Regions from separate parts of the Ligilactobacillus sp. MP3 genome, predicted to be linked through region 1. Evidence: predicted binding sites of a transcription regulator. Region 1 holds the regulator's gene; the other holds the start of a gene.
The links. Region 1 encodes Rex, which represses fermentation and respiration genes when NADH is low (regulators of the CRP and FNR family bind a similar motif). Its sites were predicted from a motif close to TTGTGAANTANTTCACAA; they were not measured.
Positions count from the first base shown of each region.

Region 2: a site for Rex is predicted at 11,092-11,109, ahead of pflB (formate C-acetyltransferase). Genes of this name have one in related genera too.

Region 1 covers NZ_JANFQI010000001.1:52,916-65,348, forward strand. The annotation lists gene tsaB (tRNA (adenosine(37)-N6)-threonylcarbamoyltransferase complex dimerization subunit type 1 TsaB) at 1-226, shown strand, start outside; gene rimI (ribosomal protein S18-alanine N-acetyltransferase) at 213-737, shown strand; gene tsaD (tRNA (adenosine(37)-N6)-threonylcarbamoyltransferase complex transferase subunit TsaD) at 761-1,792, shown strand; gene NOU10_RS00350 (ABC-F family ATP-binding cassette domain-containing protein) at 1,856-3,805, opposite strand; gene NOU10_RS00355 (redox-sensing transcriptional repressor Rex) at 3,979-4,620, shown strand; gene NOU10_RS00360 (CPBP family intramembrane glutamic endopeptidase) at 4,722-5,351, opposite strand; gene groES (co-chaperone GroES) at 5,547-5,831, shown strand; gene groL (chaperonin GroEL) at 5,861-7,483, shown strand; gene NOU10_RS00375 (cation-translocating P-type ATPase) at 7,676-10,078, shown strand; gene NOU10_RS00380 (APC family permease) at 10,262-12,091, shown strand; gene NOU10_RS00385 (glycosyltransferase family 4 protein) at 12,242-12,433, shown strand, end outside.
Region 2 covers NZ_JANFQI010000004.1:143,094-155,526, reverse strand. The annotation lists gene NOU10_RS04755 (tyrosine-protein phosphatase) at 1-240, opposite strand, end outside; gene NOU10_RS04750 (response regulator transcription factor) at 313-918, opposite strand; gene NOU10_RS04745 (sensor histidine kinase) at 921-2,030, opposite strand; gene NOU10_RS04740 (ABC transporter permease) at 2,039-2,779, opposite strand; gene NOU10_RS04735 (ABC transporter ATP-binding protein) at 2,782-3,657, opposite strand; gene rpiA (ribose-5-phosphate isomerase RpiA) at 3,894-4,577, shown strand; gene rpe (ribulose-phosphate 3-epimerase) at 4,594-5,241, shown strand; gene NOU10_RS04720 (hypothetical protein) at 5,311-5,835, shown strand; gene NOU10_RS04715 (hypothetical protein) at 6,353-6,655, shown strand; gene NOU10_RS04710 (patatin family protein) at 6,914-7,792, shown strand; gene pflA (pyruvate formate-lyase-activating protein) at 7,884-8,720, opposite strand; gene pflB (formate C-acetyltransferase) at 8,747-11,014, opposite strand; gene NOU10_RS04695 (VIT1/CCC1 transporter family protein) at 11,333-11,917, opposite strand; gene sufB (Fe-S cluster assembly protein SufB) at 12,110-12,433, opposite strand, start outside.

The DNA of each region.
Region 1 (12,433 bases):
AATTGGTGAATTCTTTACTGGAGAAGACTATATTTTTGCTGAAGGAAAAAATAATTATCCGTCAGCAATGGTGTTAGGTATTTTAGGACAGAAAGAAAGCGTAGTAGAAAATATTAACGATTTTATTCCAGATTATTTGAGATTAACACAGGCTGAAAAGCAGTGGCTAGATAAGAATAGTGATGAAAAAATTAAGTACGTTAAAAAATTTAATGACCAATTATAAAACAATGTTTAAACAATATAAGAAAGTTTATTCTTTTAAGGAATGTTTATATCAAAATAAAATTACTTTAAGGCAAGCTATAGTTACAGATATTAATAGTTTTCTACAAATTGAAGAAGACGTTTATGATGGAAAAACACCATGGAATCATACAGCATTTTTGCAAGAAATGTTAAATAATAGACGTTCGATTTATATATCTGCAGTAGCTAAAAATGAAGTTATTGCATTTATAGGTGTAGATTTTTATCCGTTAAAATGTGAAGCACATATTACTAATTTTGCAGTTGCTACCCCATATCAAGGACAAGGACTAGCAAAGTTTATGATGAAAAAAATAATGGATTTTTGCAAAGATGAAGGCTATAAAGTAATTTCTTTAGAAGTGAATAATAATAACATTATTGCGAAATCATTGTACGCTAAAATGGGTTTTGAAGAAGGAAAATTCTTGAAAAATTATTATACTGAAACTTTGGAAGATGCAATAGAAATGTACGTTTATTTATAATTTAAAATTTAAGGTGGAGAATAATGGATAAAAAAGATAATATAATTTTAGCTTTTGAATCTAGTTGTGATGAGACAAGTGTAGCAGTAGTAAAAAATGGAAATGAAATCTTGTCAAACATAGTTGCAACTCAAGTGGCTAGTCATCAAAGATTTGGTGGGGTTGTTCCAGAAGTTGCTTCAAGACATCACATTGAACAGATAACATATTGCATACAAGATGCTCTTGATGAAGCTAATGTAGATTACGAGGACTTGGATGCGGTAGCAGTGACTTATGGTCCAGGGTTAGTGGGTGCTTTATTAGTAGGTGTAGCTGCTGCTAAAGCCATTGCATTTGCACATAATTTACCATTAATTCCAGTAAATCATATGGCTGGACATATCTATGCCGCAAGATTTATAGGAGAGATAAAATTTCCAGCTTTAGCTTTATTAGTATCAGGAGGACATACTGAATTAGTATATATGCCTGAGGAAAATAAATTCCAAATAATTGGCGAAACTCGTGACGATGCAGCTGGAGAAGCTTTTGATAAAGTAGGTAGAGTAATGGGAATGAAGTATCCGTCTGGTAAGGAAATCGATGAATTAGCTAAAACTGGGAAAGATACTTTTAATTTTCCAAGAGCGATGGAGAAAGAAGATAACTTTGATTTTAGTTTCAGTGGTTTGAAGAGTGCGTTTATTAACACTGTACATCATGCTAGTCAAATTGGAGAAAAGCTTGATAAAGCAGATTTAGCTACAAGTTTTGAACAAAGCGTAGTTGATGTATTAAGTAGTAAAACCGTCAAAGCATTGAGACATTTTAAGGTAAAACAATTAATTCTTGCTGGAGGCGTAGCCGCTAATCAAGGATTAAGAACAAGATTAGATAAGGAATTAACAGCATTTAAAGATGTAGAATTGTTGAAAGCACCTTTGAAATTATGTGGTGATAATGCAGCGATGATAGGTGCTGCTGGATATGTGGCTTTCAAGCATGGTGTTCGAGCTGACATGACATTGAATGCTGAACCAAGTCTAGAATTTGAATGGATGGTAGAAAAATAAAAAGATGTGAGACTTAGTATGACTAGAGTGAGCATAACTCTGGTATTAAGTCTTACATCTTTTTTATTGTAATCCTTCTAATTCTAAACTTAGTTCAGTCCATTTACTTTCGGCTTCATTTAAATCATTTGTTGCCTTAGATAGCTTTGTGTGTAACTCATCCATTTTTTGTGGATCATTGAAATTATCAGGTAGTGTCATTTCTTGCTCTATATTGGCTTTTAATTCTTCAAGACGTTCCATTTCAGATTCAGCATTATCAACTAAACGTTGTAATTTACGCTGTTGTTTTTGTAATTCTTTACTTTTCTTATAGTCAAGTTGCTTTTGAGAAGTTTTTGAAACTTGTTGATCATCTTGAGATTGTTCTGCCTCTTTAGCTGCTTCAATTGCTTCTAATTCAGCTTTTTTCTCTAAATAATAATCATAGTTACCAAGGTATAAGTTACTTCCCTCTGGAGTGATTTCAAGAACGGTATCAGCGACTTGGTTGATGAAGTAACGGTCATGAGAAACAAATAAGATGGTTCCTTCAAAATCAATTAAAGCACTCTCTAATACTTCTTTACTATCTATATCTAAATGGTTAGTTGGTTCGTCGAGCATTAAGAAATTATCTTCTTGTAAAGCAAGTTTTGTTAATGTTAATCTAGCCTTTTCCCCACCAGAAAGATTATGTACTACTTTTTTAACATCATCACCGACAAATAAGAAACTACCTAATAATGAGCGAACATCTTTTTCTAACATATTAGGATGATCATCCCAGATTTCATTTAGGACAGTTTTTTTATCATGTAGGTTTTGTTGTTCCTGATCGTAGTACCCAGTTTGAACATTAGTACCAAAAGTAGCAGATCCATGGATGAAAGGAATATTTCCTAAAATACTCTTTAGTAAGGTGGATTTGCCAATTCCATTAGGTCCGACAACAGCCATTGCATGATGTTTACGTAATTCGAAAGTGATAGGATTTGAAATAACTTTTGAATCATAGCCAATAGCAGCATCTGTGACCTTTAAAACTACATTTCCACTTTCCTTGCTAGCATGAAATTTAAAATGAGGTCCTTTTTCTTCACCTTCAGGACGCTCTAATCTATCCATTTTCTCTAATTGTTTTCTTTTACTTTGAGCTCTTTTAGTTGTAGAAGCTCGAACTAAGTTTTTATTAACAAAATCTTCTAATTTTTGAATTTTCACTTGTTGCTTTTCATATTCTTTCCATTGAGTACGCAAGCGAGAAGCTTTTTCTTCAATATAATGAGAATAATTTCCAACATAGTGACTAGAATGTTGATGACTTAATTCGTAAACTTCGTTGACAACTTTATCTAAGAAGTAGCGGTCATGTGAAACAATTAAAAGGGCACCGGTATAACCTTGGATATAATTTTCTAACCAAGTCAAAGTTTCAATGTCGAGGTGGTTAGTAGGTTCGTCAAGAATTAACAAATCACGTTTTTCTAAAAGTAATTTAGCTAAAGCTAAACGTGTTTTTTGTCCACCAGATAAGTCAGAAACCATTTTTCCATAGTCTTCTTCAAAAAATTGGAAACCATGTAAAACAGCTTTTACTTCATTTTCATAACCATAACCATTATTTTCTTGGAAGTCATGTTGTAATTGATCATATTGATTTAATAATTGTTGATATTCCTTAGATTCATGTGGAATTGACGGAGAAGCAATCTTTTCTTCAAGTTGATGAATCTTAGCTTCCATCTTTTGCAAGGGTTCAAAGACACTTAACATTTCATCTAATACATTTTTAGTAGATTCTAATCCTGTATGTTGTGCTAAATATCCAATAGTTAAATCTCGTTTAGTAACGATTTTTCCTTCATCTGGAAGTGATTCACCGATTAACATTTTTATTAGTGTAGATTTTCCTGCTCCGTTGCGACCAACAAGTGCGATCTTGGAATTATCTTTTATATCAAGATTGACATTCTCAAAAAGGATATCTGCTCCAAAATGTCGGGCAACTTGCTGTGCTTGTAAAAGTAGCATAAAATCACCTTTTCTATTAATTTACTGTATTATAACACTAAGACGATTTATAGTGTAACATAGAAATTTCACAAATAAAAACGTTAAAGATGATAATTAAGCCAATATATTGTATAATTGTGGAGCTATGTGTTAAACTTATGTTAAATATTTCACGAAAAGAGGAAAGTCTAATGGCAGAAGTAAAGATTCCGCAGGCTACTGCAAAACGTCTACCGATATATTATCGTTATCTAAGACTATTATCTAATTCTGGAAAGAATAGAGTTTCTTCAACAGAATTAGCTGAAGCCGTAAAAGTAGATTCTGCTACTATTCGACGTGATTTTTCGTATTTTGGTGCTTTAGGTAAACGTGGTTACGGATATGATGTACAAAGTTTACTTGATTTTTTTACTAAGCAATTAAATCAAGATACGCTAACTAATGTTGCTTTGGTTGGGGTTGGTAATTTAGGACATGCTTTATTGAACTTTAATTTCCATCAAAGTAATCATGTAAGAATTAGTGCAGCATTTGATGTAAATGAAGATATTACAGGAACAATTCAAAGTGGAATTCCAGTATATCCAATGTCTGATATGAAAGAACAATTAAAGTTACAGCAAATTGAAATTGTAATTTTAACTGTTCCGGCTCCTGTAGCACAAAAAGTTACAGATGAGTTAGTAGAAGTTGGTGTAAGAGGAATATTGAATTTTACGCCACTTAGAATTACTGTACCAGAAAATATACGTGTACAAAATGTAGATTTGACGAATGAAATGGAAACTTTGATTTATTTCTTGAATCATTTTGGAAACACAGAAGAGTAGTGTTACATAGAAGACTGAAATAAGTTTCAAAATAAAAATTGCTGAAGATTATGATGTTATCTAATCATTAATCTTCAGCAATTTTTTGATATTAACAACTTCTAAAGCGATGACAGAAGTATAATAAACAAGTTTAGAAATATATGACTAAAAGTAGAAGTAATAATCGTTCCAGTCCGATAGTAAATATAGCAAAACAAAAGGCCAATACTAGCATAGATAAGGAAATGACCATCCATATGAGCTAAACTAAATAGAAGACTGGAAATTAAGGCAGCAGGTAGAAAAGGGATGAATCTTGAAAAATTTCCAAATAAAACTTTTCTAAAAATTAACTCTTCCATTACAGGTGCAACAATTCCAGGTACTAAAATGTAGTATGGGTAATGGTGAACAATTTCTAACAATAGGTTAGTATTAGCTGAATATGATGAAAAATGGAAAAGTCCTGATTCAATACGAGATAATCCAATTTGAATTATGAGGGCACCGACCATACCAAGGATACTCCAGAGTAAAATAGATTTAAGTTTAATAGTTTTATATTCTAATTTATTTTTAAAAGAGAATCTATGATTGAGATAAACAATAAACAACATGCAGAGTATTCCAATAATAGTTTCAACCAAATAAAAATTATGACTTTGATTATAAAAAATATTGAATATTGCTAACAAAATTTGATAACCAATATAGGTTAGCAATAAGGGAATAGAATTTCTTTGTTCCAAATTAATTATCACCTTTCATTTTTAAATTTAATTGTACCATTAACAGGTCAAATAAAAAAATTAGCACTCTAATGTGTCGAGTGATAAAAAATACTTGCAATTTATATTTAAAGTGGTTATAGTATTAATTGTAGTTAGCACTCAGGAGTTGAGAGTGCTAAATGATACAGATGATTGATATTGGAGGGATTAGACGTGCTTAAACCATTAGGAGATCGCGTTGTTTTAAAAGTTCAAAAGGAAGAAGAACAATCCATTGGTGGAATTGTTATCGCAAGTAATGCAAAAGAAAAGCCTACAACAGGTGAAGTAATTGCTGTTGGTAACGGACGTATCTTAGACAATGGACAAAGGGTTGAACCTGAAGTAAAAGTTGGTCAATCAGTTGTTTTTGATAAGTATGCTGGTTCTGAAGTTAAATATGAAGGCGAAGAATATTTAGTAATCCGTGAAAATGATATTATTGCGGTTATAGATTAATTTTTAATTAATTTGAGGTGAAGAGATTTATGGCAAAGGAAATTAAGTTTTCAGAAGATGCTCGTTCAAAGATGTTGAAGGGTGTAGATAAATTAGCAAATACAGTAAAATCAACTATTGGTCCTAAAGGCCGTAATGTTGTTTTGGAACAATCTTATGGTTCCCCAACAATTACAAATGATGGTGTAACAATTGCTAAGGCTATTGATTTAGAAGATCATTTCGAAAATATGGGAGCAAAATTGGTGTCTGAAGTTGCTTCTAAGACAAATGATATCGCAGGTGATGGTACAACAACTGCTACTGTTTTAACACAAGCTATTGTAAATGAAGGTATGAAGAATGTAACTGCTGGTGCAAACCCAGTTGGAATTCGTCGTGGTATTGAATTAGCAACTAAGGCTGCAGTTGATGCATTACATGAAATGTCCCATACAGTAGAATCCAAGAGTGATATTGCACAAGTTGCTTCTATTTCATCTGCTAACGAAGAAGTTGGTAAATTAATTGCCGATGCTATGGAAAAGGTTGGTAATGATGGTGTTATTACAATTGAAGAATCTAAGGGTATCGATACTTCTTTAGATGTTGTTGAAGGTATGCAATTTGATAGAGGTTATCTATCACAATATATGGTAACTGATAATGATAAGATGGAAGCTGATTTAGATAATCCATACATTTTATTAACAGATAAGAAGATTTCAAACATTCAAGAAGTATTACCATTATTGCAATCAATTGTACAACAAGGTCGTCCATTATTGATTATTGCTGATGATGTAGACGGTGAAGCATTACCTACACTTGTTTTGAACAAGATTCGTGGAACATTTAACGTTGTTGCAGTTAAGGCTCCAGGATTTGGCGATCGTCGTAAGGCAATGTTACAAGATATTGCTACATTGACAGGTGCTACTGTTATCACAGATGACTTAGGCTTACAATTGAAAGATACAACAGTTGAACAATTAGGTTCTGCTGGAAAAGTAACAGTAACTAAGGAAAATACAACAATTGTTGAAGGCGCTGGTGATAAGGACAAGATTGCTGAACGTGTAGAACAAATTAAGAAGCAAATTAGTGAAACAACTTCTGATTTTGATCGTGAAAAATTACAAGAACGTTTGGCTAAATTATCTGGTGGTGTTGCAGTTATTAAAGTTGGTGCTGCAACTGAAACAGAATTGAAAGAACGTAAGTACCGTATTGAAGATGCTTTGAATGCTACACGTGCTGCTGTTGAAGAAGGATTTGTTCCTGGTGGTGGTACAGCATTGGTAAATGTTATTGGTAAAGTTGCTGCTTTGGAAGAAGAAGGCGATGTACAAACAGGTATTAACATTGTAAAACGTGCTTTGGAAGAACCTGTTCGTCAAATCGCAGAAAATGCAGGTTTAGAAGGTTCTGTAATTGTTGAAAAATTAAAGGAACAAAAACCAGGTGTAGGTTTCAATGCTGCTACAAATGAATGGGTTGACATGGTTGAAGCTGGTATTGTAGATCCTACAAAGGTAACTCGTTCAGCACTTCAAAATGCAGCTAGTGTATCTGCTTTATTATTAACAACAGAAGCAGTAGTTGCTGATAAGCCAGAACCAGAAAGTAACGACCAAATGCCTGCAACACCAGGTATGGGTGGTATGATGTAATCTAGGTTTAGATTACTAAATTAAAATAAGTAATAAACACTGAGATTTCAGTCATGAAATTTCAGTGTTTATTTTTTTAAAATTATATAATATTTTAAATGTATTATATAAAAGTTAAAGATTGTTCAATGATTTTATTATATCCTACATGTTATACTAACATTAGTGATAGTTAGGGATTGGGGGATAGTAATGAAAAAATCAAGTAACGAAAAAATTGATATAAATAGGATAACTCCTGATGCAGACTATGGGCTTACGGATAAACAAGTGGAAAAATATAAGAAAAATGGTTGGAGTAATGAGGCAGTGAAACCACCTGTACGTACTGCCAAAGAAATAGTTGCAGAAAATATATTTACATATTTTAATTTGATATTTTTAATATTAACTTTACTTTTATGTTTAGTAAATTCATTTAGAAACTTAACCTTTTTACCAATTATTATTGCAAATATTTTTATTGGGATAATTCAAGAATTAAGGGCAAAAAAAGTTGTTGATAAGTTAACGATGCTAAATTTTCCGCAGGCTATGGTAGTAAGAAATGGAGAGGTTACACAAGTAAATGCAGAAGATTTAGTATTAGATGATATTGTAATCTTTAAAACGGGGAATCAAATTTTAGCTGATAGTGAAATTGTAAGTGGAGAAGTTTTAGTAAACGAATCTTTATTGACAGGTGAGTCTGATGAAATTCCTAAAAAGCTAGGAGATAAATTAATGTCAGGTAGCTTTATTATTGCTGGAAAGTGTAGAGCAAGACTAACAGCGGTTGGCAAAGACTCATATATTTCTAAGTTAACATTAGAAGCTAAGAAAATGAAAAATGTTGAACGTTCTGAAATGATCCAAGATCTTGATATATTAGTAAAATTTGTAGGTGTAGCGTTAGTTCCGATTGGAATTGTTTTATTTATACAAGGGATTTTCATAAATCATGAAAGTTTACATGACAATATAACATCTATGGTAGCAGCTGTTTTAGGTATGATACCAGAGGGGCTGTATTTGTTAACAAGTGTAGCACTAGCTGTTAGTTCCATGAGGCTAGCTAAGAAAAAAGTATTGCTTCATGATATGAAAAGTATTGAAACTCTAGCAAGGGTAGATGTTTTATGTGTAGATAAAACAGGAACAATTACTGAAAATGAAATGAAAGTAGAAAAAATAAAAGCAATCGATGTAGAGAACAGAGATGCCTTTGAAGAGTTATTAGCAAAGTTTGTTTATGCAATAGATGAAAGTAATAATACTATGAAAGCTATAAGAAATTATTGTAAACAGACGAGTAAAGTAATAGCAAGTGAAATCATTCCATTTACATCAAAAAATAAGTATAGTGGGGCTGTTTTTGAAAATGATGCATATATATTAGGTGCTCCTGAATTTGTATTGCGTGAAGATTTTCCATTATATCAAGATAATATTAATGAAGATACTAAAAAAGGATACAGAGTACTAGTGTTTGGAAAAGCTTTAGATGGTTTTATGGATAAGAAAATTACAGGTAAAGTAATTCCTATAGGATATGTATTAATAACAAATCCCATAAGAAAAGAGGCACCTGCAACATTTAATTATTTTAAGGAGCAGGGAGTAGAAGTAAAGGTTATTTCTGGAGATAATCCGCAAACTGTTTCAGAAATATCTAAAAAAGCACAGATTGAAAATGCAGATTTGTACATTGATGCTACAAAGTTAGAGACAAAAGAGGACCTAGCTGAAGCAGTTAAAAACTATAATATTTTTGGTAGGGTGACACCAACGCAAAAAAGAGAAATTATACGAATTTTGAAAGAACAAGGAAGAACTGTTGCTATGACAGGCGATGGAGTAAATGACGTGCTAGCACTGAAAGATGCAGATTGTAGTATAGCTATGGCGTCTGGTAGTGATGCTGCAGTTTATTCATCGCAAGTAGTGCTGTTGGAATCGAATTTTTCATGTATGCCTGATGTGGTTTTAGAAGGAAGACGTGTAGTAAATAACATTCAACGTTCTGCTAGTTTGTTTTTGGTAAAGAATATATTTTCCTTTTTCTTATCAATGTTAGCAGTTATTTTATCATTTACTTATCCTTTAAAGCCTGCACAAGTTTCATTGATAGGGATGTTTACAATTGGGATACCTGCCTTTTTCCTAGCGTTACAACCTAATAAAGAAAAGATAGAAGGGCGATTTTTATCTAATATATTACTAAGGGCCTTTCCAGCAGGAATAACTGATGTGATAGTTGTGGAAATGATGGTACTTCTAGCTTCGATGTTTGAAATAAAATATGCAGATTATTCAACAGCTTCTACTATTTTATTATCTATAGTAGGATTGATAGTTTTGTATAAGACTTGTAAGCCATTCAATGTCCTTAGAGTAACCGTTTATGTGGGATGTATCTTAGGATTGATAGGAAGTTGTGTGTTTTTACCATGGCTATTTGGCATCACATTGCCATCAAAAGAATGTATTGTTTTATTAATATTAATTGTAATAACGATTAATACGTTATTAAGTTATACAACCAAAATTGTTAACTTAGTTCGAAATGGTTTTATTAAAATTAGAAATAAAATCAAAAGTATTTTTAATAATTAATGGTTAATTTTTAACAAGACCTATGTGACAAAATTCTAACAAATTTACTTTTTTAAACATTTTGATTAAATAGCTGTTGAAACTTTGAATGAAATATGATTTTATATAATTTGTATCAAAATATTCTTAACATTTAGTTAAGAAAAGAGAAAAATAGATAATTAAATTAAGGGAGCAATTATTATGTGGCGTTACTTAAAAAGATTACTTATTGGGGAGCCGCTTAAGACAACAGAAGAAGGCGGCCAAGCGTTAACAAAATTTAAAGCTCTAGCATTACTTTCATCAGATGCTTTATCCTCAGTTGCTTATGGTACAGAACAAATTACAACAGCTTTATTTGTTTTATCTGCAGCAGCTACATGGTATGCAATTCCAGCAGCAGGGATAGTATTGATTTTACTTTTTGCAATAACTATGTCATATCGACAAATTATCCATGCGTATCCTTCTGGCGGTGGTGCTTATGTTGTTGCTACGCAGAACTGGGGAACAGGTGCAGGATTAGTAGCTGGAGGTTCTTTATTAGTTGACTATATGCTTACGGTAGCTGTATCTGTAACATCTGGTACAGAAGCAATCACTTCTGCGATACCTTCTTTGAGGGCTCATAGTGTAGGTATATCTATTTTAATTGTCCTGTTCATTATGACTTTGAATTTAAGAGGATTGCGTGAATCAGCTTCATTTTTGACGGTTCCAGTATATTTCTTTGTAATTATGATTGTAGCTTTGGTGGGTTGGGGATTGTTTAATATCTTCACAGGTAATATCCACTATGCTGCAGCTGCGCATGTCGGTCAAGCAGTTCCTGGAATGTCAGTGCTTTTATTCTTAAAAGCTTTTTCTGCAGGTTCTTCCTCATTAACAGGGGTTGAAGCTATTAGTAATGCAGTTCCAAACTTTAAGAAACCTAAACGTAAAAATGCTGCTAATACATTAGGAATTATGGCATTGATTTTGGGTATCTTCTTTGCTGGAATTACATTCTTAAGTTACTACTTAGGTATTTTACCTAATTCCAAGCAAACAGTTTTATCACAAATAGGTATTGCCGTATTTGGGCATGGAGTGCTATTTTATCTATTACAATTGGCAACTGCGATGATTTTAGCTGTTGCTGCTAATACAGGTTTTTCAGCATTCCCAATCCTTGCATATAATCTTGCCAAGGATAAATTTATGCCACATATGTTTATGGACAAGGGTGATCGCTTAGGATACTCTAATGGTATTATTGCATTGGCAATTGGCGCGATTACTTTGATTTTAATTTTCCATGGACAAACTAATCTATTGATACCTTTATATGCAGTAGGTGTGTTTGTGCCATTTACTTTATCTCAGTCTGGAATGATCATTCATTGGTTTAGAGAACGAGGTAAACATTGGATTTTAAACTCAATGTTTAATTTGGTAGGTGCTCTAATTTCATTGGCTCTAGTTATTTTCTTGTTCTGGTTACATTTTGAAAATGTATGGCCATATTTGATTATCATGCCAGCATTGATTTTTGGATTCTATAAGATACACGATCACTATGTGAAGATTGCCGCTCAATTAAGATTAAGCAATGATGCTCAATTGCATGATTATGACGGTTCAACTGTTATTGTATTAGTTAGTTCTGTAACTCATGTAACTACTGGTGCTATTAACTATGCTCGTTCAATTGGTGACTATGTAATTGCAATGCATGTTTCGTTTGATACTAACCCTAAAAAAGAACACGAAACTGCTAAGGAATTTAAGGAATCATTTGGCGATGTGAGATTTGTTGATTTACATTCATCTTATCGTTCGGTTCAGACACCTGTTATTAGATTCTGTGATGTTATTGCTAAGAAAGCTGCGGAAAGAAATTATTCAGTTACGGTCTTGGTACCTCAATTTGTACCTAAGAAACCTTGGCAAAATATCTTGCATAACCAAACAGCATTACGTTTAAGAACAGCTTTGAATTCTCGAGAAAACATCATTGTTTCAACTTATAATTATCATTTGAAAAAATAATTAAAATAAGGATTGGCGATGTTAAATTGTCAATCCTATTTTATTTTAGGTATTAATGACTAATTTGATAAGTTATGATAAGATAGCGGTATATAATAAATTGTTAAAATATAGTTCTACATATAGTTAGAACTTAAGAAAGAGGATAATATGTATAGAATTATAGCATCTCTATTTGCAACAATGATTCTATCAGCTATTTTGACTCCGTTTATAAGATTGTTAGCATTTAAAGTAGGAGCTGTTGACAATCCAAATGCTCGTCGTGTAAATAAGGTTCCTATGCCGACAATGGGTGGATTAGCTATTTTTCTAGCATTTAATGTGACTAATTTTCTTTTA
Region 2 (12,433 bases), on a different contig from region 1:
AACATTATTGCTAATTCGATCAGGTTCAACTTCCTTTTCAGATATTGAACGGAAATCTACGTCGTATCTAAGACCATAGTTATCTAAATAGTTAACGTCTCGTTCAGATAAATATGCCAAATTAGCAGAACGCAGAATTTTATGCTTTTTAATCTTACGTCCATCTAATGTTTTATAGCTGCCTAAATCACGAAAATTAAATCCATGTTTTATATCTAGTAATAGTGGTTTTTGTTCCATATAATCCCTCCATGGAGTGTGGCTTTAAATATGATTTTAACAAAAAATAAGCCTATTACCAAACATAAGTTATTAGATCCAGTTTCGTTTTTCAGCTAAATTTACAGCTTCTAAACGCGAACGTGTTCCTGTCTTACTGAGAATAGAGGAGATATAATTTCTAATAGTACCTTCAGACAAGAAAAATTTTTGTGCCAATTCTTTAGTTGAAGCACAAGTTTTTAAAGCTGCCAGAATTTCTTGCTCGCGATCTGTTAGGGGATTATCAACAGTATTCAAAACACTAGTAACAAGTTTAGGATCAAATACTGTATCACCATTCATTATTGTCTTTATTGCATTAACCAAAGAATTGCTTGGACTATCTTTTAATAAATATCCATTAACCCTTGCTGCAAGGGCGTCTTTGAAATATTTGCTACGTGCAAATGTAGTTAAAATTATGATTTTTATATCCAATTTCATTAGGCGAAGTTGCTTGGCAATTTCTAGCCCAGAAAGTCCTGGCATTTCAATATCCAGAATAGCAACATCTGGCTTTAGCATAATAACTTTTTCCAATGCTGCCTGACCATCTGTTTCAGTTCCGACTACTGAAAAATCATCTTCTAAGTCAAGTAACATCGCCAAAGCACTATTTAACATTTGCTGATCTTCAGCCAAAAATATACTGACCATTCTCAATCACCCTTTACAATAGGAATACTTATATCTATTTTAGCACCATTATCATTATCAAAACTAACATTACCATCTAGATAATCAATTCTCTTTTTTATCCCAGATAAACCAAATGAATTTTTATAAGATATATTTTTATCAAAACCAATCCCATTATCATGCACAGTTATTAAATATTGATTTTTCTTCTGACTAAAAGTAACACTAAAGAGATTCCCATGACTGTAACGAATAGCATTAGTAACCAACTCAGTAATAATTTGACTTATTGTATTTTGAATATCCTTATTCCAATCTACTGTAATCTCTTCGTTTTTTGTATGTAGCATTATACCAGATTTATCTAGATTAGATTGTTGTATATCCAAAGTTTGTAGTATTGTAGAGTGTTTCATATCTGCTACAATTTCTCTAACCAAGTCTAAATTTTGACGGGAGGCCGATGCAATGTCTTTTAATTGTTGTTTAGCCAATACTGGATCTTTCTCTAATAACTTTTCAGCTAATTCAGCTTTTAGGGCTAACATAGAAAAAGATTGCCCCAAATTATCATGTAATTGTTGAGCTATTCTGTCACGTTCACTATGTCTAGCTATTAATTCTAAACGATTATTTTGTTTTCCTAAACGATAACTCTTTGACAAAGAATTTGAAGCTGGAATTGTTCCAAAAATGAATAAATAATTGATAATAGCTGCTGGTACATCTCCCACTGCCATACTAGGTAATGGATAAGCTAGATATAAACTTATCGTAGATAAAATATAATAAGGAACAATCACTAATTTTGCGTTTTTCATATTAATACTAAAAGTTCCAATAATAAAACCTGTATAAATATATAAAAATGGATATCTTGCAAAGAAAGAGAGTGTAGCTGCCAAAATTAATTGACAAAAAATATTAATAACTACTCCTTTATCTCTGGCTAAAAAACAATCTCTATAAACTTTGACAAAAATAATTAGTAAAATTAACGTTATATTACGCATAATAGTGGGCAATGTAAGTAACACACTTACTGCTGGAAATAACCATAGTAACCAGAAATAAGGGGCTAGTCCGACGTAACTTGGAAATAATACGTGCTTTTTTAAAAACTTCTTCATCAGTTTTTTCAATCCTTTTTTGAAGTAAATATATAACTAATTCCTAGAGCTAAGACTAACACAACAAACCAAATTATTAAACCTACAAGCGAATTATAGTTGATGCTATTTCCATGTAAAATGTTATTAGATAAATTCGAAATGTAGTATGTTGGTGTTATTTTACCAATTTTTTGTAACCATTGTGGAAGTACACTAAGTGGCCACCATAAGCCACTACAAATTGCCATAGGAAAAACTAAAATGTTGGCTAAAGCATTGATAACATTACTATCTTTAAATGATGAAATCAAAATGCCTAATAAAACGAGAGGCAAGCTCATAATAGGAATTAGAATTAATAAAAGTATCCAGACCTTTGTCGGTAATGTGAGATTATTAACTAAAATACCGGCTAAACCAATTCCTACAAGACAAAGTAAGTTTAATACTTCAAAAATAATGACCATTTCAATATAATACATAAATTTAGGAAAAGGGCTTAAATCTATAAATAGTGTAAATTTACGGTCTATATCGGAACTTAGTGTATGTGCGACTGTCATAATAGATCCAAGTAGAATTCCGTAAATCGCCATACTTACTAAATAATCTACCTTCCATTGCATTGTATTACTATATTGTGGTAAGGCTTTTGTAAAAAGTAAATAGAACGTTAAAGGCATTGCTAAATCAAACATGAAGAATGCTGGGTTTCTTAGGATTATGCGTTTAAAATCAATTTCAAGTTGATATAAAAAATTAGTCATGATTATTCCTCGTTTCTAATTAAAGAGTCCATTAATGTATCTAAGTTTTGTTGTCTAATTTCTAAATTATCAATTGCTGATAAATAGGGGACTAACTGAGTTATTAAGCTATTAACATCACTTGTAATAAGTGTATAATGGTGGTTCAATTCACTTACTCTAAGTACAGCTGGTAATTTATTAAAAATATCTTCTATCAACTCACTATTGAAGGTTACTTGAACCTTTTTTAACTGTTTTCCCATCTCAGTTAAACTACCATCAAAAATAATCTTTTGATTATGCAGAAAAATAAATCTATTAGCAACTTTTTCTAATTCTTCTAAATAATGACTAGTAATTAAAAATGTTTTCCCTTGTTTCTTTAACTCATCGATATGTTTCCAAAATTTAGTGCGACTTTCCGCATCCATTCCTACAGTAGGTTCGTCTAAGAAAATTAGATCTGGATTTCCTGCCAAAGTAAGAGCGAACTGTAGCTTTCTTTTTTGACCTCCAGATAATTTATCCATAGGGTGGTTTGTATAATTTTGTAACTCTGATAAAGCTAATATCGCTTGATAAGACATAGGATTACGATAATATGTTCTAGTTAATTTGATTATTTCTTTCACTGTTATTCGATCTAAGGAGATATTTTCCTGCATCATTACTCCAATTAAATTTCTATCAAATTTTTCTTTCTCAAAAATCTTACTTTGTCCACTATCTTGTTGAATTAACTTCGTAATAATATTGATCAAAGTAGATTTTCCAGCACCATTTTTACCGATTAAGGCAACAATTTCTCCAGATTGAATTGAAAAATTAATATCATTTAAAACAACTTTATTTTTATATTTTTTATTGATATTTTTTACTTCAAGTGCGGTGGTCATAATTTATCATCCTTCCCTGTATTACATCTTCAATATAGACAAAATCAGTTAAGGTTAATAGAATTGAAAGTCATTACTCTTCATGACAATTGTCATAAGAACTATTAAGATGCATGGAATTAATACTATTAAGTAAATAATTAGAGTAATTTTGAAAATACTTACTATTCATGGTGCTGGAACTATACTAATTGTTGTATAATTTAGGTATGCGATGTTTGAAAGGGGTATAATTAATGAACCAAGATGAATTAAAGCAATTAGTAGGTACAAAGGCAGTTGAATGGATTAAAGATGGCATGATTGTCGGTCTAGGAACAGGTTCAACTGTTAAATACATGGTTGATGCACTTGGAAAACGTGTAAACGAAGAAGGTCTAGACATTGTTGGTGTTACAACTTCCATTAGAACAGCTGAACAAGCTAAGTCTTTGGGTATTGTTATCAAAGATATTGATGAAGTTGATCATATTGATTTAACAATCGATGGTGCTGACGAAATTTCTTCTGACTTCCAAGGAATTAAAGGTGGCGGTGCAGCTTTACTATACGAAAAGATTGTTGCAACTAAATCTAATAAGAATATGTGGATTGTCGATGAAAGTAAAATGGTCGATGATCTAGGACAATTTCCATTACCAGTTGAAGTTATCCCTTATGGTAGTGGTACTGTCTTTAAACGTTTTGAAGAAAAAGGATTAAATCCGGAATTTAGAAAAAATGAAGATGGTAGCTTACTTCATACAGACTCTGATAACTATATTATCGATCTTCACTTAGGTAAAATTGAAAATCCTAAAGAACTTGGAGATTACCTAATTAATCAAGTAGGAGTTGTCGAACACGGATTATTCTTAGACATCGTAAATACTGTTATTGTTGGGCGTCAAGATGGCCCTGAGGTTCTTGAAGCCAGATAATTCGAGGTGAATTTATATGAAAATAGCTCCTTCTATTCTTAGCGCTGATGTGTTAAATCTAGGTGCTGATGTACAAAAAGTAGAAGATGCCGGTGCTGAATATCTCCATATTGATATTATGGATGGAAATTTTGTTCCTAATCTATCTTTTGGTGCTAATGTAGTTAAAGCATTAAGACTACAAAGCAAAATGGTTTTTGACGTTCATTTGATGGTGAATAACCCTGAAAATTGGGTAGAAGACTTCATAAAAGCCGGTGCAGACATTGTAGGTGTTCATTATGAAGCTACACCACACATTCATCGTGCATTAGATTTAATCAAGAAAAACAATGCTAAAGCTGAAGTAGTAATTAATCCAGGAACACCAGTTAATGCAATTGAAAGTGTTCTATCAATTGTTGATCAAGTACTTGTTATGACAGTTAATCCTGGATTTGGTGGACAAAAATTCATACCAGAAACATTAGAAAAGATTCGCCAACTACATCAAATAAAAGAAGAACGAAATCTTAATTTTGATATAGAAGTTGATGGTGGAATTAACGAAGAAACTGTTAAGTTATGTCGAGAAGCTGGCGCAACAGTTGCAGTTGCCGGGTCATATGTTTTTAATTCAGGTAATGAAACTCATGCTGAAAGAATAAATAAATTACGTAATTAATATATAGAAGATACTACTGTGATTAGTGGTATCTTCTATTTTTATATATTGATGAAAGCGTGGGGAAAAATGACTATACATGATTCGAATGTTCGGGAAAAATTACTTCAATTAGGAAGTCAAAAACGGTATAATTTTACAGCTGAATATGCAAGGTGTGGTTACAAAGTTACATATAGGCGTGGATTAGATAGAGATAAATTAGCTCCAACAATTATGTTCAAAAATGTTAAGATAAATAACAATCTAGTTACAGATCATCTGTGGTTCAACTACGCAAGAGGCTTTACTGAGTTGGGAAAACTAATTGTTGGGGATGTTATTAGTTTTAATGCAAGAGTTGCTAGCTATGAGAAATTAGGACATAAAATAGATTATAAATTAGAACGTCCAACAAAAGTTAAATTAGTTTCCCATAAAAATGGTAAAGATGCTTTGCCTATACCCAACACTACAAAAGGTAAAAATGAGTTGTTGGGATACATTATGCTAGAGAATAAAAAATTTTATCAAGAAAATAATCGTTCATATTACCTATGGTATGTTGAAAAGTATAAAAAATTCTTAGATCAAAGATCTTCTAACACTGTTTAATAATAGATACACTTTAAAGTTTCCAATTTACTATAAAGATTAGGGTTTTTTTTGTCATGATTAATTCTTAATTCATCTTTCTAAAAAATGTACGTTTTTCATAAAGATCGATAGAGAGAAAACCAAACAGTGTAATATAATCTCATTATAGCTTTATTGATTAATTTTGATGTTTATCAAAAATCATATTTTTTCAGAAAGTTAAAATAACTTTTTATTTTATTGGAAATTAATTTCCTAATTTTGATTTTAATAATCTGTCTACGATCTGTTGTTTTTAAAGACAAATTTGTATACCATTAATTTATATAACTGATTCCATTCAATAATCCTTTATCAAAACAATTATATTAACATACCAATCCTTATATTATATGGATATTCAACTTTTTAAATAAGTAAAAACAATTATTTACTTATATTTTTGTTTTTACCCTTGCTTTTATTCGTAAATGAGAGTAAAGTTATATTTGTAAGTTAAGGAAAGCATTTACATTTATTAAGGTGGTAATTATATATGAATAAAATTATTATTAGCAAGTTAAACAATGACGAAAATAAGATTGAATGGCGTATTTCTAACAGTGAAACTGGACATTACTTAAATATTTCAATTTCCCGTGCATTAGAAGATGCTATGAAGAAAAAGCGTAATTTATCCTTTAACCGCTTTGAATCTGAACAAATTAACAATTTGTCTCACTTAGTTACAAACATTCAAGAAGACTATGTTCTTAATATTGATGAATCCAATATTAGCTCTAGTTATTTACCATTAAGGGGTATCGACGCATTATCATATATGAAAACCGTCGAATAAGCGATTATAAGTATTAAATTAAGTTGTTATTTTAATACTTATCTTGGATATACTTAAGTATTCTTAATTGATTAAAGATTTGTCTGTTAACAACCTCTATTTTAATGATAGAGGTTGTTTTTTTTGTTAAATATTTTACAGTTGCATTGTTTTTGACTAATTAAATATTTAAATTCTCTTATTATTCCTTTGTATTCTTGCTATATCTACTTTTTAGGTTTATATTAATTCTAGTTATTTTTCGAAGGGAATGGTTACATGTATTACAATGCAGCTCTAGTTTTAGAAGGTGGTGCAATGCGTGGCCTCTATACTTCTGGCGTTCTAGATACCTTTTTGGAACATGATATTCAATTTGATTGTGTTATTGGAGTTTCTGCAGGGTCCCTAAATGGTGCTAATTTCGTTTCAAAACAATATCAAAGAACTTATAATGTAAATGTTAAATACCGTAAAGATCATGACTATATCTCTTTAGCACGCCCTTTTAAGCATGAAAGTATTATTAACTTAGATTTCTTATTTGATGATCATGGATTAGATTGGCATAATTTCGATAATAAAGCTTATTTAAAGTCTGAAACTGATTTTATTGTTGTAGCTACTTCTCTAGAAAGCGGAAAAGCTGTGACGCTACGTAATCCCCAACCTGGCCAAGACTTAATTGATGCTTTAGAAGCTTCTTCATCTATGCCTTTCATCTCAAAGCCACATAATACTTCTAAAGGACTTTGTCTAGATGGTGGTATTGCTAACTCTGTCCCTTTTGATATCGCTCAAAAAATGGGTTTTCAAAAAATTGTAGTTGTTCGTACTCGTCCGCGTGATTATCGCAAAAAGCCTACTAGTTTTGCTTTAAAACGCCTCTACAGTAATAGTTTCAAGGAATACCCAGAATTCGTTAAAACGGCTATCAGACGTCCTGAAATGTATAACCATTCTGTTGAAGTTTTAAATAAACTTGAACAGAATGAAGAAATTTTCTGTCTAGCACCTAAAGATCCAGTTAAAGTTGGTAGACTTGAACACAATATTAAAAAGATGACTGAACTCTATAATATAGGTAAAAATGATGCTGAAAGTAATCTTGAAGCAATGCTTAACTATCTTCAAAAAAGTGAACCTCTATATGACTAAAATACATTTTAAAAGCAAAAAACATGATATCTACCTAGTAAAAACTAAGCGATACCATGTTTTTATTTTATATTTGTATTTGCCAATTCAACTAGCTTGGTTGTTGATCCAAAGTATTAATGCCTGGATACCAATCTTTATATCCTTGATATCTATCTACTTCTAGCAGTTTTTCAGCATTTTTTACTCTTTCTGGCGTAGGAGGCTCAACACCTTCAAGACGATATCTGATGCCCATTTCCTGATACTTATGAACGCCCATTGTATGATAAGGTAATACTTCAAATTTTTCAACATTATGAAGATTTTCCTTAACATACTCGCCCAATTGTTTCAAGTATTCATCATTATCCGTGATGCCTGGGATAAGGACATGACGAATCCAAACAGGTTTCCCTATGCTAGAAAGATATTCGCACATATCCAAAATATTATCATTTGGGAATCCGGTTAATCTCTTATGTTCGTCCGAATTAATATGCTTGATATCAACTAATAGAATGTCGGTATAGTCCATTAACTCATTGAACTTACTAAACCAAGGTTCTCTTCTTGTAAATGGCTGTCCACAAGTGTCCAAACAAGTGCTAATACCTTCTTCCTTGCACATCTTGAATAACTCTAGTGCAAAATCTATTTGCAATAGAATTTCACCACCTGATAAAGTTATTCCACCTTTGTCACCCCAAAAGCTACGATAAGGAAGTGCCTTATTTAGAACTTCTTCAGTCGTCATTTGTGAACCTACCCTTGTTTTCCAAGTGTCCGGATTGTGACAGAACTTACACCTCATATGGCAACCTTGCATAAAAGCGACAAAACGTATACCTGGTCCATCAACAGCCCCAAAAGTTTCCAAAGAATGTACATACCCTACGACATGACCGTCTTTAGTTGGAACTGGATTCAATAAAGGATTAGCACTCATTCTCTCCACCTACTCTCTTCTAAATATTACATTGAAGCATGGAAGGTTCTTGCAATAACGTCATCTTGTTGTTCTTTAGTTAAATCAGCAAAGTATACACAGTAACCTGAAACACGAATTGTTAAAGTTGGATACTTCTCTGGATGTGCTTGAGCATCTAATAAAGTATCTCTATTGAATACATTAATATTCAAATGATGACCATCTTTTCTCATATAGCCTCCGATCATGTTTACTAATGTATCTTCTTGCATCTTTTCATCATGACCCAATGTTGTTGGTGTTACAGCAAATGTATTAGAAATACCATCTGTAGCATACTTGTATGGTAATTTAGCAACAGATAATAATGATGCTAAAGCACCTGTTGTATCTGCTCCGTATGCTGGGTTAGCACCTGGTGCAAATGGTTCACCCTTTTGACGACCATTTGGAGTAGTACCTGTGTTCTTACCATAAACAACATTTGAAGTAATTGTAAGAACGGATGTTGTTAACTTAGCTCCACGATATAGATGATGCTTGCTCATCTTAGTAAATAGTTCCTTAACAAGCCATGCAGCAATATCGTCAACACGATCATCATCGTTACCATAACGAGGGAAGTCATGATCTGCTTTAAAGTCAACAGCAATACCATCTTCGTCACGAATTACTTTAACATGTCCGTACTTGATAGCTGAAATTGAGTCAGCAGCAACAGACAATCCAGAAATACCTGTAGCAAAGCTACGATCTACTAATGTATCTTTCAATGCCATTTGTGCTGATTCATAGTAATACTTGTCATGCATGTAATGAATTGTGTTCAAAGCATTTACATAAATATCAGCAATCCATTCCATCATGTCATCGAATTTCTTCATGAATTCATCGTAGTCAATGTATTCTGAGCTAATTGGTTCGTATGCAGGACCTACTTGTTGTTTTGTAAGTTCATCCTTACCACCATTGATAGCATACAATACAGCCTTAGCTAGATTTGCACGAGCTCCGAAGAATTGCATACCATTTGCAATTGGTTGTGCAGATACACAGCAAGCAATGCCATAGTAGTCTGTTCCCCATGTCTTCATCATTAAGTCATCGTTTTCGTATTGAATTGTAGAACTTGCAATAGATACACTTGCAGCATAGTGCTTAAATGATTCAGGTAAGCGATCAGACCAAAGTAATGTGATATTTGGTTCTGGTGCGGCACCCATATTATGCAATGTGTTTAAGAAACGATATGATGTCTTAGTTACATGGTGACGTCCATCTAAGCCCATACCAGCAATTGATAATGTTGCCCAGATAGGGTTACCTGAGAATAGTGAGTTGTAAGCTGGTGTACGAATGAAGCATACCATTCTCAATTTCATTGTGAATTGGTCAATTAATTCTTGTGCTTCTTTTTCAGTTAAAATACCACGCTTCATATCACGTTCAATGTAAATATCGATAAATGAATCGATACGACCAATAGACATAGCAGCACCATTTTGTTGTTTAATAGATGCTAAATATCCAAAGTATAACCATTGAATTGCTTCTTTAGCTGTTGTAGCTGGTTTGGAAATGTCATAGCCATAAGACTCAGCCATAATCTTCATATCATTTAAGGCTTTGATTTGGTCAGAAATCTCTTCACGCATTTGGATTATGTCGTTAGTCATCTCACCATCGCCACAATTTTCCAAATCTTTTTTCTTTTCTTCGATTAAACGATCAATACCATACAATGCAACACGTGGGAAATCACCAATTAAACGACCACGAGCATATGCATCTGGTAATCCTGTAATAATCTTGTTATGACGAGCTTTCATAATTTCACTCGTATATGCATCAAATACACCTTGGTTATGTGTCTTAGTTAAATTTTCAAATACAAAATCTGTTTCTGGATCAATCTTAAATCCATAAGCTTCCAAAGCACCTTTGGCCATCCTAATACCACCATATGGCATAAGTGCACGTTTCATTGGTTTATCGGTTTGCAAACCAACAATTTTTTCTAATGATTTATCTAAGTAACCTGGTTTATGAGATGTAATTGTTGATACTACTTTTGTATCAGCTTCAAGAGGTCCACCATTTGCACGTTCTTTTAATTTTAAATCAACTAATTTATCATTTAATTTTGTTGTAGCTTCAGTTGGTCCTTCAAGGAAAGATTGATCACCATCATAAGGAGTGAAATTATCTTGAATAAATTCACGAATATCAATTTCTTCCTTCCATTCTTTTCCTCTAAATCCTTCCCAAGCATCTTTTACATCAACATTTTGCATTTGAGTTTTTTCAACCATACTCAAAGCCTCCTTTGTGATTTTTAAGAAAACGTTTTCTTCACTGTTAATACTACACCTTAGTTGAATTAAATTCAATGAAAAATTGTTCACAATGTTTTTTATTTTCAAAAAATATTATAAACGCTATCATTTATTTTAATCATTAGAAATGTTAATATGACAATATTTTTGATAACAGTTTATAAACTTTAAAAATGTGATTTATGTATCAAAATATAAATTTCATTAATTTTATTTTAGAATTTCTTAAAATTACAAAAAAGGCCCTATACCCAATAAAATTTAGGTATAGGACCTTTAAACCTTTAAAAGTATTTATACTGACGCCCCTAAAATAAAGGTAACTAACGTCGTTAACAATCCGGTTATAACATTTCGTAAAATTATTTTGCTAGTTGAAACCTCGGAGTTGTGTGTACAAACTACTGCATTAATTGATAATGAGGCAATCATCGCAATTAATGTAAATACCACGCGATGTTCTGGTCTTGCTAGGATCATCGTCAATAATGGAATCATTGCTCCAATTATAAATGAGCAGAAAGAACTAGCTGCAGCATGAAACGGCATTAAGATATCGTTCTTTTGCAATTTTATCGGACAATTTTCACAGTCTTCATTTCCCAACTGTCTTTGTCTTTCCATTGTTTTTTCTTGAATATCTCTTTGGGTACTTACAGATATCCATTCTCCACCGGCCATTGAACAAGCTCCAGCTAGCATGCCAGACAAGCCACTGATTAAAAGGGTCTTACTATCAAGATTAGCCCCTGCAGCACCTAACACGATTCCAGATACTGAAATAATTCCATCATTGGCACCTAAAATACTAGCTCTGATAACATTCAAACTATCCCAGAAAAAATTAGTTTTTACTCTTAGTACATGTATAACTTTCACTTTGTACACTTCCTCACGAATTTCGCAAAAATATCATTTTTTATATATACTGTTAAATATATGTAAACCGCTTTCGTCACGATTAAATTATACATCATATGAGTAATTAGTACTAATTTAGCAAAATTTATAATTATATACATGTTTCACAATAATATAAAAAGCATACTTAAAAAGTATGCTTTTTTATAATTAACCTACACTACCATCCATTTGATACTCAATCAATCTATTCAATTCGACTGCATATTCCATTGGTAGTTCTTTAGTAAATGGTTCAACAAATCCCATAATAATCATTTCAGTAGCCTTTTCTTCAGAAATACCTCTACTCATCAAATAGTAAAGCTGATCTTCAGAAATTTTAGAAACTTTAGCTTCATGTTCCATTGAAACATTACTATTTAATACTTCATTAAATGGAATTGTATCACTTGAAGACTCATCATCCATAATGATAGTGTCACATTCAACGTGTGCAAACGAACCATCACTATCTCTATTAAACCTTACATA